2 regions of the Paenibacillus rhizoplanae genome follow, and region 2 is predicted to be linked to the other one. Evidence: riboswitches for the same ligand, from Rfam matches in the RefSeq annotation. Region 2 holds a riboswitch; the other holds the start of a gene.

Evidence for each region. Region 2 has a riboswitch for S-adenosylmethionine ahead of ACFSX3_RS21435 (methionine ABC transporter ATP-binding protein). Riboswitches for the same ligand answer to the same signal wherever they lie in the genome.
Region 1: another riboswitch for S-adenosylmethionine. It lies ahead of ACFSX3_RS17100 (DedA family protein); the one in region 2 lies ahead of ACFSX3_RS21435 (methionine ABC transporter ATP-binding protein).

The regions. Positions count from the first base shown of each region.
Region 1 covers NZ_JBHUKY010000029.1:2,126-10,165, reverse strand. Annotated here, with positions in the region: gene ACFSX3_RS17115 (LytR/AlgR family response regulator transcription factor) at 1-703, shown strand, start outside; gene ACFSX3_RS17110 (GHKL domain-containing protein) at 690-1,991, shown strand; gene ACFSX3_RS17105 (serine hydrolase domain-containing protein) at 2,109-4,148, shown strand; SAM riboswitch class I at 4,240-4,353, shown strand; gene ACFSX3_RS17100 (DedA family protein) at 4,423-5,016, shown strand; gene ACFSX3_RS17095 (undecaprenyl-diphosphate phosphatase) at 5,048-5,860, shown strand; gene ACFSX3_RS17090 (glycosyltransferase family 2 protein) at 5,879-7,456, opposite strand; gene hflC (protease modulator HflC) at 7,625-8,040, opposite strand, start outside.
Region 2 covers NZ_JBHUKY010000035.1:13,404-21,443, forward strand. Annotated here, with positions in the region: gene ACFSX3_RS21430 (methionine ABC transporter permease) at 1-637, opposite strand, end outside; gene ACFSX3_RS21435 (methionine ABC transporter ATP-binding protein) at 637-1,653, opposite strand; SAM riboswitch class I at 1,754-1,888, opposite strand; gene ACFSX3_RS21440 (Cthe_2314 family HEPN domain-containing protein) at 1,980-2,726, opposite strand; gene ACFSX3_RS21445 (UbiD family decarboxylase) at 2,753-4,525, opposite strand; gene ACFSX3_RS21450 (COX15/CtaA family protein) at 4,587-5,531, opposite strand; gene ACFSX3_RS21455 (thioredoxin family protein) at 5,617-5,961, opposite strand; gene ACFSX3_RS21460 (putative polysaccharide biosynthesis protein) at 6,076-7,704, opposite strand; gene ACFSX3_RS21465 (DUF456 domain-containing protein) at 7,731-8,040, opposite strand, start outside.

The DNA.
Region 1 (8,040 bases), on a different contig from region 2:
GAGGATTCTGGTCGGCTTATCCGTCAAGACGGATACCGAATTTGAAATTGAGCTGTTTCCTTCGGGAGAGGACTTAATCTCCCACTATGAACAGGGCGGAGCCCCCTTCCATATCCTGATTCTGGATGTGGAGATGGGCGGTATGAACGGGATTCAGGCGGCGCGCCGCTTGAGAAGCCAGAAGCATTTTGACGAACAGATTATATTCCTGACCAGCTACCCTGAATATATGGTGGAGAGCTTCGACGTGATTACCTTCCAGTATCTGATCAAGCCGGTCGCCCCGCAGCTCCTGGAGGAGAAGATCCTGAAGCTGTGTGATTACTTCCAGGCCCAGACTAAGAAATTCATGGTTATCAAGTCCGGGTATGAGGAAGTCGTCTTGCGACATGATGATATTATCGGGATTGAGGCGGCCAAGAGCCTGACGGTCAAGAGCAAGCTGAATGTGATTACCACCACGGAGATCTATGAGACCAGAGGGATTATTGCAGAGTACGCTTCAGCCCTACGCGACAGCCATTTCCTGCAGATCCACCGTTCGATTATTATCAACCTGCTGCATGTCCACAAGTTCGCGGGCGGCTCCGTGCTGATGTCGGGCGGGCAGGAGTTCCCCATCGGCCGGTCCAAAATTAAAGAGGTTAAGGACTTCTACACCAAATTCATGATCATGAAGGGCAGCTCCTATGACTCACTATAATCTGACTCTCGTCGTCTGTGTGGTACTGGTGATGTGCTTTCAGACCCAATTCTTCTTTGCCTCCGTGTTTGATAAGTCCGCCAGAAAGCCTAACCGGATCATATATTTCCTCATCTACGGGGTACTCTGCTTTCTCTACCTGGTCACCCCGCTGTCCCCTATATTCTCCTCCGGCGTAGCCTTGCTGATGATCTTCACTATGGCGCAAGCCTATAAGGTGGAGATGAAGACCCAGGTGATCTTTTCCACGCTGTACGCTGTGCTGATGACGGTGGTCAGCTTTATCTCGCTGTATATTTTCTCAATGATAGATTCGGTAGACTACACCAGCATGGACACGGGTACGGGAATTGACCGGCAGGCCTTCATCAAGGGACTGATCCTAAGCTGCATTATTATGTTCCCGGTGATTCAGATCATCCGGCTGATCTCCAAGCGGCGAAGCGTCTCCCTGCCCTACCGGTATTATGTGATGTTCCTGATTGTCCCGCTCATCAGCACCTATCAGATCAACATCCTTACCGTTAACAGCACGAAGGATTTCTATTATTTTTTTGCGATTCTCGGCTTCCTGTTCTTGAATGTGATGATCGTCTATATCTTCGATACCATTACCGACAAGTTCCAGTTCATGCATGAGAACGCCCAGCTTCAGCACCAGATGAACTATCAGGACGCCAACTATGAGAAGACGGTGCACAGCTTCAAGTCGATCAAAAGAATCATCCACGACACCCATCAGCAGTTCCTCTACATTGAAGAATGTATACGGCGGGATGATCCGGCGGCAGCTCTTGCGCATATCAAGCTCACGCTGAATAAAGTGGAGGATGCCTACCAGCGGGTCAACACCGGCCATCTGGTGGTGGATGCGCTGGTCACGAACACGCTGAATATCGGACAAGCGAACGGCATCCGAATCGACACCCGCCTTAAGCTGCTGTCCCGTGAGCTTCACATCGACCGTTATGACCTGTGCGTTGTGCTGGGCAACATGCTGGACAATGCCATTGAAGCCTCCAAAAAAGTACGGCTCGCCGAGGACCGCTACATTCTGATCCAGATGCACTCCAGTGAGTCCGCCCTGTTCATCCATATCCTGAATCACACCGCCACGGTGACCGCCCCATTGCAGAGCCGGAAGCCCGACCCGGAATACCACGGCATCGGCCTGACCAATATCTCCAGAATCTGCGAGAAGTACGGCGGGAATATGACGATTGAAGCCGGGCATCGGGAATTCAACAATATGGTGGTCCTCCCCTTCTCACGCGAAGCCTCTATATAAAATGCACTTTAGGGATCGTTATTAGCGTTTCAGGGTTGTTCAAGCCACGTTCCTCTCTTCTGCCTGTATGATAACTTCAGGAAGATTACCTAAGAGACACAAGAGGAGGAATTCAAGATGAACAAGTTAACTTCAGTCGTACTGGCTGCCATGTTAGTGATTCCTGCGGCCCCGGCTGCCGCGCAGGAGAAGGAGAGCCCGGTGCAGACAACAGCCCGCCTGCTGGGCTCGAAGATCGTATCCGATTACGGGGTAAGCGGCATGCAATATGCAATCAGGGATAGAGGTGCGATTACGGTATCCGGCGGCTTCGGTGTATCCGATAAGGCAGCCGGGACGACGATCACCAAGGATACGATGTTCGGCATCGGCTCGGTCAGCAAAATGCATGTCTCCGCAGCCACGATGATGCTCGCAGAAGATAAGATCATTGACATTGATCAGCCGCTGACCACGTATCTGCCGCAGTTCAAGATGGCCGATGAGCGGTACAAGCAGATTACCCCGCGCATGTTAATGAACCACTCCTCGGGCCTGTACGGCAGCCACTACGGGAACAGCATTCTGATGGACGATGCCGATACACAGAATCATGATGAGCTGCTGACCAGGCTTCAGTCCGAACGCCTGAAATCCGATCCCGGCGCATATTCCGTATACTGCAATGACGGCTTTCAATTGCTGGAGCTGATGATTGAGCAGGTGACGGGCAATAGCTATACAGAGTTCCTGGATCAGCACATGAGCAGCCCGCTGAAGCTAAGCTCCACCAAGACGCCGCTGGATACCTTTAACCGGCAGCAGCTCGCCAAAACCTACTTCCCTGGTCTAACGCAGGCATTGCCTAGCGAGAACGCCAATATCCTCGGAGCGGGTGGCCTCTATTCCACAGCCGAAGATCTGACTACATTCGCCGAGATGCTGAACGGAAAGCATCCAGACGTTCTGTCGAAAGCCTCCGCTACAGCGATGCAGCAGCCCGAATACAAGAACGGGATCTGGGTGCCTGAGGAGAGAAACAGCTTCAATTACGGTCTGGGCTGGGATGCCGTAGATCTGGCGCCGTTCAGTGATTACGGAATCACAGCCTTATCCAAAGGCGGAGATACCATCATGTATCACGCTGACCTGATTACCCTGCCGGAATCCGATATATCCATCGCGGTGCTCTCGTCAGGCGGAAGCTCAATCTATAACACCATTTTCGCCACCAATGTGCTGCTGGCCTACCTGAAGGACACCGGGAAGATTAACAAGATTCTGCCGGATGCTGCCTTCAAGCCTCCTGTTAAAGCGGCTATGCCAGCTGAGATGCAGTCCTTTGCGGGATTATATGGCACTGTCGGCGCAACCACAGCCATAACCATTAAGGACGGAGCGATTGATCTGCCTGCGCTTGAAGGGGGACTCATTCCTGCACAGAAGTATATCTATACCGGCAAGGGGCAGTTCACGAGCCCGGACGGCAGCGCCGCCATAAGCTTCGATAAACAGAAGAACGGCAAAACCTATTTGAAGCTGAATACCCACCTGAGCATCCCTGGCGTTGGTCAAATGCTAATGGTCACGTATGAATATCAGAAGCTTGCGGTAAGTCCGCTGAATGCTTCTACGAAGCAGGCCTGGGCGCAAAGAGACGGGAAGCATTACTACGCTGTGGATGAGAAAATCAATTCCTTCTTCTACCTCTCCCCTTCCATCTTGACGAAGACTATTGAGGTTGAACAAGGCTATGCCACCGGGACGCGGATTGTGGACGAGAACACCGCCGTCAATGCGGCTGAGATTCCAGTCATGAACGGAAGAGATGCCTTCGATCTGACCTTCTCCAAGCAGAACGGTGCCGAATATTTAACCATTGACGGCAATGATTATATTAGCGAGAACGCCGTGAAGCCGATCTACGGAGGCCCTGCCTCTACCAGCACCGTTCCTGCGGGCGGCGAGAGTGTATGGTTCAAGATTGATAAGAAGGCTGCCGGCAAAACCATGACCGTTACCTCTCCCCCAAGCGGCGGTTTCGTTGTCTATGATGCCGACGGGATGATTGTAAGCCACTTCAAGGTAAGCAAAGACCCTTCGGTCCGGTTGCCGGACGGCGGAATGGCCGTGTTCGGCGGGCAAGCGGGCGATGTGTTCAGGATTGAGCTGCGATAACGCTTTCATATTTTATACACAGTTTCTCCCACTCTCTCAAACTTGCTTAATGGGTAACAGGTATGTTTTAATGTTATCAAATTGAATAATACTCTTATCCAGAGTTCGGTGGAGGGCTTCGCCCGATGATACCGCTGTGACCGGCATGCTATAAGCATTAAGGCACAGCACTAGAGGCATCCCGGATGCCTTGCACAGATGAGAGGGTGCTGACAGTTGATGAGACTGCCCCCTTTAATTAGGGGGCTTTTTGTTTGAGAAGGGAGAGAAATGCATGACAGAGTGGATTACGGAATTTATACTCTTTTTCAAAGATTTGTCGTATGCTGGTATCGTCATCGCCTTGTCGTTTGAATTCGTACCTGCTGAAATCGTGCTGCCGCTTGCCGGATATTGGGTGTATCTTGGGGACATGAAGCTCCTGCTTACGATCCTGGCTGGTACTGTCGGGGGCACCTTCGGCCCGCTAACACTGTATGCCTTGGGCCGGTATGGCGGCAGGCCGATGGTCGATAAGTACGGCAAGTATCTGTTCATCCGCCCGCATCATCTGGAGGCCTCCGACCGTTTTTTTGAGAAATACGGCAGCGGTGTGGCCTTCTACGGACGCTTCATCCCCGGTGTGAGAACGCTGATCTCCATCCCTTGCGGAATCGCCAAAATGAATGTGTTCAAGTTCAGTCTGTACACCTTCCTGGCCATGCTTCCGATCACCTCGGTCTATGTCTATCTGGGCTTCAAGCTGGGCTCGCAGTGGGAGCATGTGGACGAGATCGTCAAGCCTTACCTTATTCCGGCGGCAACCCTGTTCCTGCTCGGCTTCGGACTGTACGTCTTGTCCAAGCGGCTAAGAAGAAGACAGGCTTAACGAAATTGCAGTTGATATTCAGGAGGAACTCATGGAGAATTGGTTCGAATGGCTAAAATACTTATTGCTGGGTCTCGTGCAGGGAGTGACGGAGCCGATTCCCGTCTCTTCCAGCGGGCACCTGATCATCGTACAACGACTGCTCGGCATGAAGCAGAATGGGCTATCCTTTGAAATCTTAACGAATACGGCATCCCTGATCGCCATCTGTTTTATTTTCCGCAAAGATATTCTGGATCTGATTACAGGTGCCTTCCATTATATGCGCACGCGCAATGCCAAGTACCGGTCGGAGTTCATGTTCTGCCTCTATATTGTGATAGGTACGATTCCTGCAGCCGTGGCTGCTGTGTTCTTCAAGGATACGATCGAACGCGTCTTCACCTCCGTACATACCGTATCCATCAGCTTACTTGTTACCGGGGTGGCCCTCTGGCTGATCCGCAATCTGCGCGGGCAAAAAAGAGACGGAAATCTTACCGTGCGGGATGCCATTCTTGTCGGACTGGCTCAGGCAGTGGCCCTGATTCCCGGTATCAGCCGTTCCGGTTCAACCGTGATCGCCTCGATCGCCGTCGGGATGAAGCAGGAGACCGCACTCAAGTTCTCCTTCATGCTGTACATTCCTATTAGTATCGGCGGTCTGATCCTGGGTGCATCCGACATCGTGCATGATCCTAACCGCTCCGCGCTGGCAATTCCCTATATGATTGCCTTCCTCACCACACTGGTCGCCACTTATTACGCGATGCGCTGGTTCATCGGCATTATGGCGAAGGGGAACCTGATCTACTTTTCGTACTACTGCTTCGTGGTGGGCACGCTACTGCTGATCTTCCAGTAACAGAAACGGATGCCCTTACTATTCGCTCCAAGGCAACAGACGGGGATGCTCGTCAAGGATGGACTGATACTGCTCCTTCCAGCCGTACTTGCCATTCGGGTCCAGTTGCATATAACGCATATACTTCTCCAGCCGAAATTCCTGCTTCGACCAGCCGAGATGCTTAATCCGCAGGTTGCTCAATTGATGAGGCAATTCCCAAATATTCTCTGGCAACCGCCCGGAGTGTTGCGGGAGATCATTCCAGAGATAGGTAATGTCTTCGCGGTAGCGGACCAGGAACGGCCGGTATCTCATGTGGGCCCGCCAGTACTTATCCTCGCGGTAATGGTTGTCATCCCATAGATCGTAGAGGCGGAAGCAGAATAAGTCGCAGTTCTCCGTTCTCAGCAGGGAGTCCACTTCTTCGGCAAAGCTGGATTCAAAGATCTCATCCCCATCCAGATTAAGAATCCATTCCGGCTGGGTCGCAACCACCGCCTCCCACTGCTGCTTGCGCAGCTCGGATTCATTGTTGAAGCGGGAGACCGGATTATAAATCAACTTAAGCGGAATTCCCCCCAGAACCTCCTTAATTAATTCTGCTGTTTCATCTGTGCTGCCATCATCGATAATAACGGCCTCGTCGATATATTTGCGGTGCTCTTCCAGAATCTTCCGCAGGAACCTTGAGGCTTCATTCTTGACGATCATCGTGAGAGTCAGCTTGTGTCGGCGTTGTGCCGCTGCCGGGGTGACAACATGTTCCGCATCAGCAGCTTGCAGCTTAATTAGATTAGCTTCTGCATCTGTTAGTTTTACGAACTCCTCCACTTTGTCAAGATCACTGTCTCTGTAGATATGCAGCGCCGGATAATGAGTATCCACGAAGAGGGGAATATCAAGTGCTGCTGCACGGATACAGAAATGGCGATCCTCTCCCCAATAGGAGAGGTTTCGGACCTTCTTGTAACTAATACCGGACTTGATGGCCTTGATGCTGATCAGAGTACAGGCACCAAGTCCGCCGACTTCATAGGTTCCCGGTTGCCTCATCTTAAGCAGAAAAGCATGCAGGCGGCGCTTGATCTCCTCAGGTGAAAGCTTTTCTCCCGGCAACGCTTCCCATTGGTTGTATTCGTCATGCATCCACACCTGCGGCTGTTCCAGCTTGCCCGGCTGCCACTGGGTCCAGAACACTTCAGCGATAATGTCCTTGCCTGAATTGATCAGCTGTTCCAGCGTACTTGGATGAAGAATAAGATCGGAATCCACCAGAAACAGATAATCATAGCCGAAAGCTTCCGCGCGCCGGATCATCTTATTTTTGAACTCGGCCACCTTCCAGATAAGGCTGATACGCCAGGCATGGGTATTATCATCGCGTATATAGTCATCATGGTAGCCAGAGGGTTCCAGGAAGACTGTTCTCCCGCTCTGGGCGAACTGCTGCAGGAGTTCACTGGAAGCTGTATCCCGATTATCATCAATCAGATAGTAATGCAGCTCAATATTGTTAAGGTTGAGCCGCTGCAGCGACTTCAGAAAATGCTCCAGAATCTCCGGTTTCTGATGGATCGGGCTGCCAAGTAGCACTCGTTTTATCTTCTGATTCATATGAACACCCCTTTGATTTGAAAATAATTGATATAACACAATATATATTAAGTGAGTTATCTAGATAAGCCTATTTTCCTGAAATTACAACCTTCTAGCCCGCCGGGCAAAACGACAAACACCCCTTAGAATCAATTGATCCTAAGGGGTGTTTGTCATTCAGCCTATTTATTTATTGCCCATCAGTATCTTCGCATAAGGCGAATCGATCGGGATCATGATGACCGGCTCATTCTTCAGCGTAGTCACATAACTCTGCAGCGTGCGGTAGAAGCTATAGAACTCGGGAGATTTGCCATAGGCCAGGTTATAGATCTTGGCCGCTTCCCCTTCGCCTGCGGCGATAATCTTCTTGGAGTCGGCTTCAGCCTGGGCCATCAGCTCCCGGGAGGCGCGGTCCGCCTTGGAGGTGATCTTCCTGGATTCCTCGTCCCCTTCGGACAGATAACGTGCAGCAATGGATTGACGGTCCGAGATCATCCGGTTGTACACGCTCTGCTTGTTCTCTTCCGGCAGGTCGGTACGCTTGATCCGTACGTCAATGACTTCAATTCCGTAATTATCCCGGGTCAAAGCCGCTACTA
Region 2 (8,040 bases):
CACCGGCCATTTGCAGCAGCTGCACCAGAATCACTATCAGAGCTACTGAGATAATCATGACTTCCTTCTCATAACGATAATATCCGTAACGGATCGCCAGGTCTCCCAGGCCGCCGCCGCCAATAAATCCCGCCATGGCAGTATACGAGACAATGGTCACTATAGTAATGGTTATTCCGGCAAGCAAGCCCGGACGAGCCTCCGGCAGCAAGACGCGCATAACGATCTGCCCGGTGGATGCCCCCATACCCTGCGCTGCTTCAATAATTCCCCGGTCAACCTCCCGCAGCGCCGTTTCCACCAGTCTGGCGAAAAAGGGAGCCGCACCGATCACCAGTGCCAGAATGGTTCCACGCACACCGATGGAGGTGCCCATAATGATCTTGCTGAGCGGGATCAGGGCGACCATTAGAATGATAAACGGAACGGAACGCAGGATATTTACGATGAACGATAATACCGAGTAAACAGCTCTGATAATAACGTTATTTGATCCACCCCATAAATATAGCATAATTCCGAGCGGTAAACCAAGGATAATTGTGAATATTCCTGAAATAACAACCATGTTAAGTGTAGCCACCGTTGCATCGAGCATTTCTGCCCAATCAATCTTATTAAAATCCAGTCCGCCCATCAGGAAATCACCTCCACATCAAGACCTTGCGCTACTAGCTCTGTAAGCGTGGCTTCAACCGCATTGGCAGGTCCTTCGAACCGGACAATCAGCTGCCCGTAAGGAACATCCTTGATCGTTGAGATGGTGCCATGGAGAATGGCGAAATGAACCCCGGTTCCCTGAACCACCTGGGAGAGCGTGGATTCGTAAGTCTTGTGCCCGAGAAAAGTGATCTTGACCGACTTCGTATAGCCTGGCTGTACAGCATCAATCGCCTGCCGGAGCGGTCCGCCCGACTGAGTCTCACTGCGGATGAATTCTTTGGTAACTTCATGCTTCGGCTTCAGAAATACCTGGGCCACTTCACCCTGCTCCACAATTCCTCCGCCATGAATCACGGCAACGCGGTCGCAGATGCTCTGAATCACATGCATTTCATGGGTAATCAGCACGATGGTCAGATGGAATTTGCTGTTGATATCCATCAGCAGGTGCAGAATGGAGTCTGTCGTCTGCGGGTCAAGCGCCGAGGTCGCTTCATCGCATAACAGAACGTCCGGATCACTCGCCAGCGCCCGGGCAATCCCGACACGCTGCTTCTGTCCGCCGGATAGCTGAGCCGGGTACTTATTCCAGTGCTCCTCCAGTCCGACCAGGGCGAGCAGTTCCTTGACCTTTTGTTCAATCTCGGTTCTTCCAGCTCCGATCAGCCGCAGCGGAAACGCGATATTATCATAGACTGTAGCCGATGAGAGCAGATTGAAATGCTGAAAAATCATCCCGATCTTGCGCCGCTGCTCCTGCAGCTGTCCCTGGCTGAGCGCTGTCAGCTCCACACCGTCCACCCACACCTCGCCCGCAGTCGGGCGCTCCAGCAGATTAATGCAGCGGATCAGCGTGCTTTTGCCGGCCCCGGAGTGACCGATCACCCCGAAGATTTCCCCCTTCTTAATCGACAGGCTCAGCGCAGAGAGTGCAGTTGCCTGCTTACTGCCTTTGCCGTACACTTTGGTTATATCCTTCAATTCTATCAACCGCTGCGTCCCCCTTCTGTTCTAGCTTCCATCATTGCAAAAAAGGCCCCTTACGATCCGTGCAGATCGCAAGAGGCCCTGTGTGTATAATGACAATGCCTTCTCATCTGCCAAATACCCCGAATTGAAGGCATTGTAGGAATTAGCACCATGACATTTGGATGCAGCACTTAACTGAATTCAAACCGGTTGCCGGGCTTCATCGGGCCTATCCCTCCGCCGCTCTCGATAAGATAAAAGTATGAAGTTATATATTCCGTATCCTGTCAGAAGTTAATGTATGCCTAAGTATATTCAGTTTCGAGTTTTTTGTCAAAGGTAAGTTTTTACGAACGGGCATGTCCGGATTTCAGGCCTGAGGCCGCTTTATTCTTGTGCCATTGTTCATTACCGTACCTGTATGCGGCAGCCAGAGATTGGCATACCATCTCCAGGCTCTGCTTCAAATCCTCCAAATGGCTGTCGAGATCCTCCAGACGAATCTTGTCATGCAGTCCCTGGTGACGCTGCCAGAGATCGTCCGTCATCTCCGCATTCATGTAATGGATCTCAGCGTTGCGCCGCTTGCGCAGATTCTCTACCGGCTCCCGGTAGGAGTTCCTGATTCGCTCCAGTTCGTCCGCCAGCGGATGGTGCGCCTGAAGCAGCTGAAATTGCCGCAGCACCGTGAAGTAAGAGAAATGCACCTTCACCTTGGCGGTATTGAGATTGTACAGATTATTCAGCACCGTGCCCAGCTTGTCCAGCAGCGAGAAGACACGAATGAAGCCATCCTTATAGAAATACACATATCTGGCGTACTCCCCCTGCTCGGTGGACGACATATCATCCATATAACCGGCAACCACTGACTTTCGGAAAAAGGCGGCTGCGAACCAGCTCTGCTCCAGCTCATCCAGGGAGGAGATCAGGCCGCGCGTCCAGATTTCCAGCTTGCGGTATTCATGGTCATGGTCTTCATGTGCCGCCATCTCCTTGCGCAGCATGGAGGCAGCCTTCGCCATGGACTCCATAGCTTCAGCCAGCACACCGCTGTTCACGCGGGGCGGCTCTCCCAATAATGTCCGCAGCATATTTTGACCCTCCTTAAAGTTCACTTTTACACTAGAGGAAAATAACGGTTCCAGTTGCGGTCTACCCGCTTTGCAATATCCTCGCTCGGAGCCAGCTCCTCCGGGTATCCCGGCTTCATCCGGGCATCTATAATGATCGGCAGCGTATAGCTGACAGTGCCGCGGTGTACCTGGGCCGCCGAATAGATATCATCCGCCGGATTGAAGCGGGTGAATACGCTCCACAGGAATGAGGTCTGCGTGCTTACCGCTTCTTCCGCCTGATCGACCAGTACAATCAGCGGCCAGGCGGTCTCCCTCTCCTTGAAGACAGACACCAGCCGCTCCGGCAGCTCCGGGTCCTCTTCATAGGATGCACCGGAAACGGCTAAACATCCTCCGCAATAAGGCACAGCGGCGGTGATTGATGGAAGCAGACCCTCTGTATACGTCCTTGGCAGCTGACGGACCGGACTGCCGAGGCCCGCCATCACCGCTTTGCTGCCGTGATTCAGCTTTCGGCCGGTATAATCCAGCGTATCCATGGAAGTATTGGCAAAGATCGTCAGATCCGATTGCGGGTTGAAGCGCTCAAGCACCGTTTCGAGCAGCTTAGGGAAATCGGTCAGCTCCACCTGAACATTTGTCAGCAGCAGGAATTTGGTTAAGGAGAGCTGGCCTTCCCCCAAAATACGAAACGCTGACACCATATACTCACGCGGATAGCTTTCCCTCACAACCGCTGAAGTCAGTGAATGTGAACCCGATTCGGAGTAGGACCATAAGGCTTTGACCGAAGGAATCAGCAGAGGATAGGCCGGAGCGAGCAGCCGCTGCAAATAATCCTTCAGATAATAGTCTTCCTGGCGCGGCTTGCCGGTGATGGTCGCCAGGAAGATGGCATCCTTGCGGTGCCACATCCGTTGAACATGCATGACCGGGAAATCATGCTGCATGGAATAGTAGCCGGACTGGCTGCCATACGGCCCTTCCGCTCTCCGCTCCAGCGGAGACACACGCCCCCGGATGGAGAACTCCGCCTCGGCCGGAATCTGGTGCCCGCCCAAGGGGTCCTTCACCATGGGGAGCTTGCCGCCCAGCATCAGCGAGGCCAGCAGCAGCTCTGGAATCCGTTCCGGGACCGGTGCCACTGCCGCAGCAATCAGGGCCGGCGGTCCGCCGATGAAGACAGACACCGGCAGGGTCTCGCCGAGAAGCTCTGCCTGCGAATGATGGAAGCCGCCGCCCTTATGAATCTGCCAGTGGATGCCTGTGGTGCTGTCGTCATACACCTGAATCCGGTACAATCCGAGATTATGATCCTTCGGGTTGGTGATATTCTCCGTATAGACCAGAGGAAGCGTGATGAACGCCCCGCCATCCTTAGGCCAGGCTGTAATCCGGGGCAGCTCCTTCAGAGGGTCACTGCTGCTGCAGACGCCGAGCACCGGAGCCTCTCCTTGCGGTATATTCTTGGTGCCTGCCCTCAGCAGCTCAAGCAGCACCGTCTTTTCCCGCCATACGCCGGCGGCGGAAGGCGGAATCAGCTGCTCCATCGCCGTTGTCAGCGACTTCAGCAGCTGCTCCGGTCTTGTCCCAAAGGCTTTGTTGACGCGCCGGACTGTACCGAACAGATTCGTAGCAACCGGGAACGGTGTTCCTTGCACGTTCGTGAACAGCAGTGCCGGGCCTTCCTCCTGCACCACCCGGCGGTGAATTTCGGCAAGCTCCAGATAAGGATCAACAGGCGTATCTATCACTGCCAGATCCTTATCCCTGCGGAGCTGCTCGATCCATTGTCGTAAATTACCGTAACGCACTATAGCCTTCCTCCTCAAACAGGACGTTATGCTTATCCCGTCCACCGTTGCCGTATGCTTATCACTTGCTGCTCCTGCCAGCTCCGCTTAATTGCCAGACCCTTACACTCATGTAGCACAGAACCCCGAAGAGCCCGGAGATCAGCACAATATGAGACATCGCAGCAAATATGTACAATTTTTCATTATTCAGTGTGTATACCACAGCCGCTCCGCTGAATACCTGCATCAGGCATAGCAGAACTGCCGCTACTCCCAGAGCCCTCAGCTCAGGCAGCTCCTTATACTTCCAGAAGGCCAGATGCCCAAGCATAGCCGTCAGCAGGAAAAGAATCGCCGCCGCAATCCGGTGCACGAATACGATCCCTACTCCGCCGCTCATCTCCGGAATCCATTGTCCGTTACACAGCGGCCAGCCGGAGCATCCGCCCTGGGAGCTGGTGTGGCTTACATAGGCCCCAATGTAGACAACGATATATGAATATACTGCAGTAACCCAGGTTAAGTTGCGGAAGGCTGGGCGGACTTTGGGACTTCCCATGCTGAGACCCGCTCCTGGGGAGAATGTCCACCGGGTCCCAAGCGCCAGCATCAGCGAACCGGCGAAGGCGATCAGCGAGAAGCCCATATGCAGGGCCATAACCGCAGCCGACTGCGACTTCACTACTGCAAGCGCTCCCATCCCGCCTTGAACGATGACGAAGATCAGGGTCAGCAGGGCATAGGCCAGCAGATCTTTACGGTGCCTGGCATAACGCCAGAAGGCAACCATGGAAGCCAGGGACAGCAGGCCAGCCAGGCCGCTGAACAAGCGGTGGGTATATTCAATCAGAGAGCCGATCGTATAGGCTGGAATCAGCTTCCCGTGGCACAGCGGCCACTGATTTCCGCACTCCAGTCCCGAACCGGTCTTGGTCACCACAACCCCGCCGAACAGCGCCATGAACATAATGAGACAGGTCAGATAGCTGAGCCATTTTAATTGAAGTGTCGTCAATAATATCACCCGTATTGTATAGGAATGAGTAGCGTCAAAGAATAGAAAAAAAGCACCGCTTCTGCTCGGATAGGGCGAAAGCGGTGCTGCGGAATTACTTGTGAATGCTGAGATAAACGTCCAGCGCCGTATCAAGGAACTTCTCAATTTCCTCCCGGGACTTCCGGAGCTTGTTCACAAACCGGACCAGTTCCCGTCCATCAGTGTACGCGACAAAGCTAGGAATGCCCAGTATATTCTGTTCCTGGCTGACATCGCCTACGGCATCGACATCCACTTCGACCAGGGTAAGACGCTCAGCATATTTCTGTTCCACATCAGGCATGAACGGATCAATAAATTTGCAATCCACACACCAATCTGCCTTGAAGACTGCCACCGTCAGGCGCGGAGACTGAATTGCTACCTGGAACTGGGCAGGCGAGCTGATTTTGTCCATCAATTGACCATTCCCTTCTATCAGAAAGTTCCACACGAAGCTTGCTCTTTAAGTGAATCAAAATGTACGGAATAAGTCAAACAATAATGACAAATCAAGACAATAGTCATATCATTATTCACCAGCGCGTACACGGGCCGGCTGCAATTTCATCAGAGGACCCAGCACCTTGCGCAGCGGACGGGGATAACCGGCAATCTCCTGGCTGCTGAGTACGCCCAGAATAATCAGGAGAACCAGATAGACGATCACGACTGCCGCTCCAACTACCAGACAGGTAATCAGGAAGGCCAGACGGGCCGGCATCAGCTGAGTCATCAATATACCTGCTTCATTAAGGCCATAACCGATTCCCCCCGAAGCCAGGACCGCAATGGAGAAGCCTCCCCAGCGTTTGCCGAGAATGGCGAAGGGGACGATTTTTTTGAGCATCCGCAGATTAAGCAGCGTTATGACAATGAAACACAGGGCTGTGGAGCCGATAATGCCATAGATGCCGAACCACTGGCTGAACAAGAAGTTAGAACCAAACTTCACGAGGATACCAACAAGCACGTAATACATGGATATCCGCGATTTGCCCATTCCGAGCAGGATCGAGTTGGTAGTCATCATCGTAATCTGGAAAATAGTACCGAGCGTCAGCATCGCCACAATACCGCTGCCGTCCAGAGTTTTGAACAGCAGGCCATTAACGGAATAGGCAGCCACGACCAGTGAGAGCACAACCGGTGTGCCGGTCAGAATGGACACCCGCATGGCCAGTGTGATCTGGCGCTGCAGGTGCTGCTCATCTTTGCGGGCAAAGGCGGCAGATATAATCGGAATCAGCGATGCACTTAGGGCGATCGACAATACCGGAGGAATACCGGCAACGCTCTGTGCACGGCTACCGAAGATACTTAGGGCCCAGGTAGCCCGCTCCATCCCGATCTGACCGCTAAGCAGCGGTACAATAAAAGAAGTATCAATAAAGTTCACTACAGGCACAGTAACGGAGGATAATACAATCGGTATGGACAGCTTGAAAATATCCTTGTAAATCTTCAGAAGAGGCAGACGTGCTTCACTGGATTCATAAAGAGCAATCTTCTCCTCGCTGTTGCGCAGCTTCCTGGCATAATACAGCATCACGCCGAAGGCGCCGATACTGCCGAGCACACTGCCGAAGGATGCACCTGCCGCCATCCAGGTGTTACTGTATCCCTGGCGCAGCAGAATGAACGCAAGCAGAATGGCCGTGGATACCCGGGCAATCTGCTCGACAATCTGTGAAATGCCCCCGGCCATCATATTATTACGGCCCTGGAAATACCCGCGCATCATCGCGATTGCGGGGAACAACAGCAGCGCCGGAGCAATCGCCCGGATGGCCAGCGTACTCTCGGGAACCTTACTGTATTCTGCATAATACGGAGCGGCTATGTACAGCGCCACACTCATAAGCACACCAACAATTGCAGCAAAGATGAGAGCGGCCCGGTACACCTGCTGCGCTTCATGCGGGCGGTTCAGCGCGTAACGCTCGGACACCATTTTACTCAGTGTGCTGGGTATTCCGGCTGTCGCCAGCGGCAGCAGCAGCAAATATACATTATTAGCGATCGTAAATGATGCATTCCCTGTTGTATTGAATAGATGCTCCAGCGGCACCCGCTGGGCAAGCCCGAGGACACGTGCCACCAGCGCGGCGGCTGCCAGAATAAGCGTGCCTTTGACAAAGGATTCTTTCTTGGTGGACAAACTGTTTCGCCTTCTTCACAATAAATTTAAAACCGCCCGATCCAGATAAAGAAGAGGACGACCATAACAATCTGCAGAACAATCTTGACGACTGTACTGCTGAATAGCCCCAGCAGAGCGCCGAAGCTGACCTTCACCGCTTTGCCGGCCTTCTCGCCGGCAATCAGCTCGCCGATGAAGGCACCTACGAACGGGCCAATCAGCAGGCCAAACGCCGGAATCACAAATGGGCCGGCAATCAGACCGATGGTGCTGCCAATGACGGAGGCGCGGGAGCCGCCGAACTTTTTGACGCCCCAGGCCCCGACCACGTAATCGGCAATGAACAGAACAACA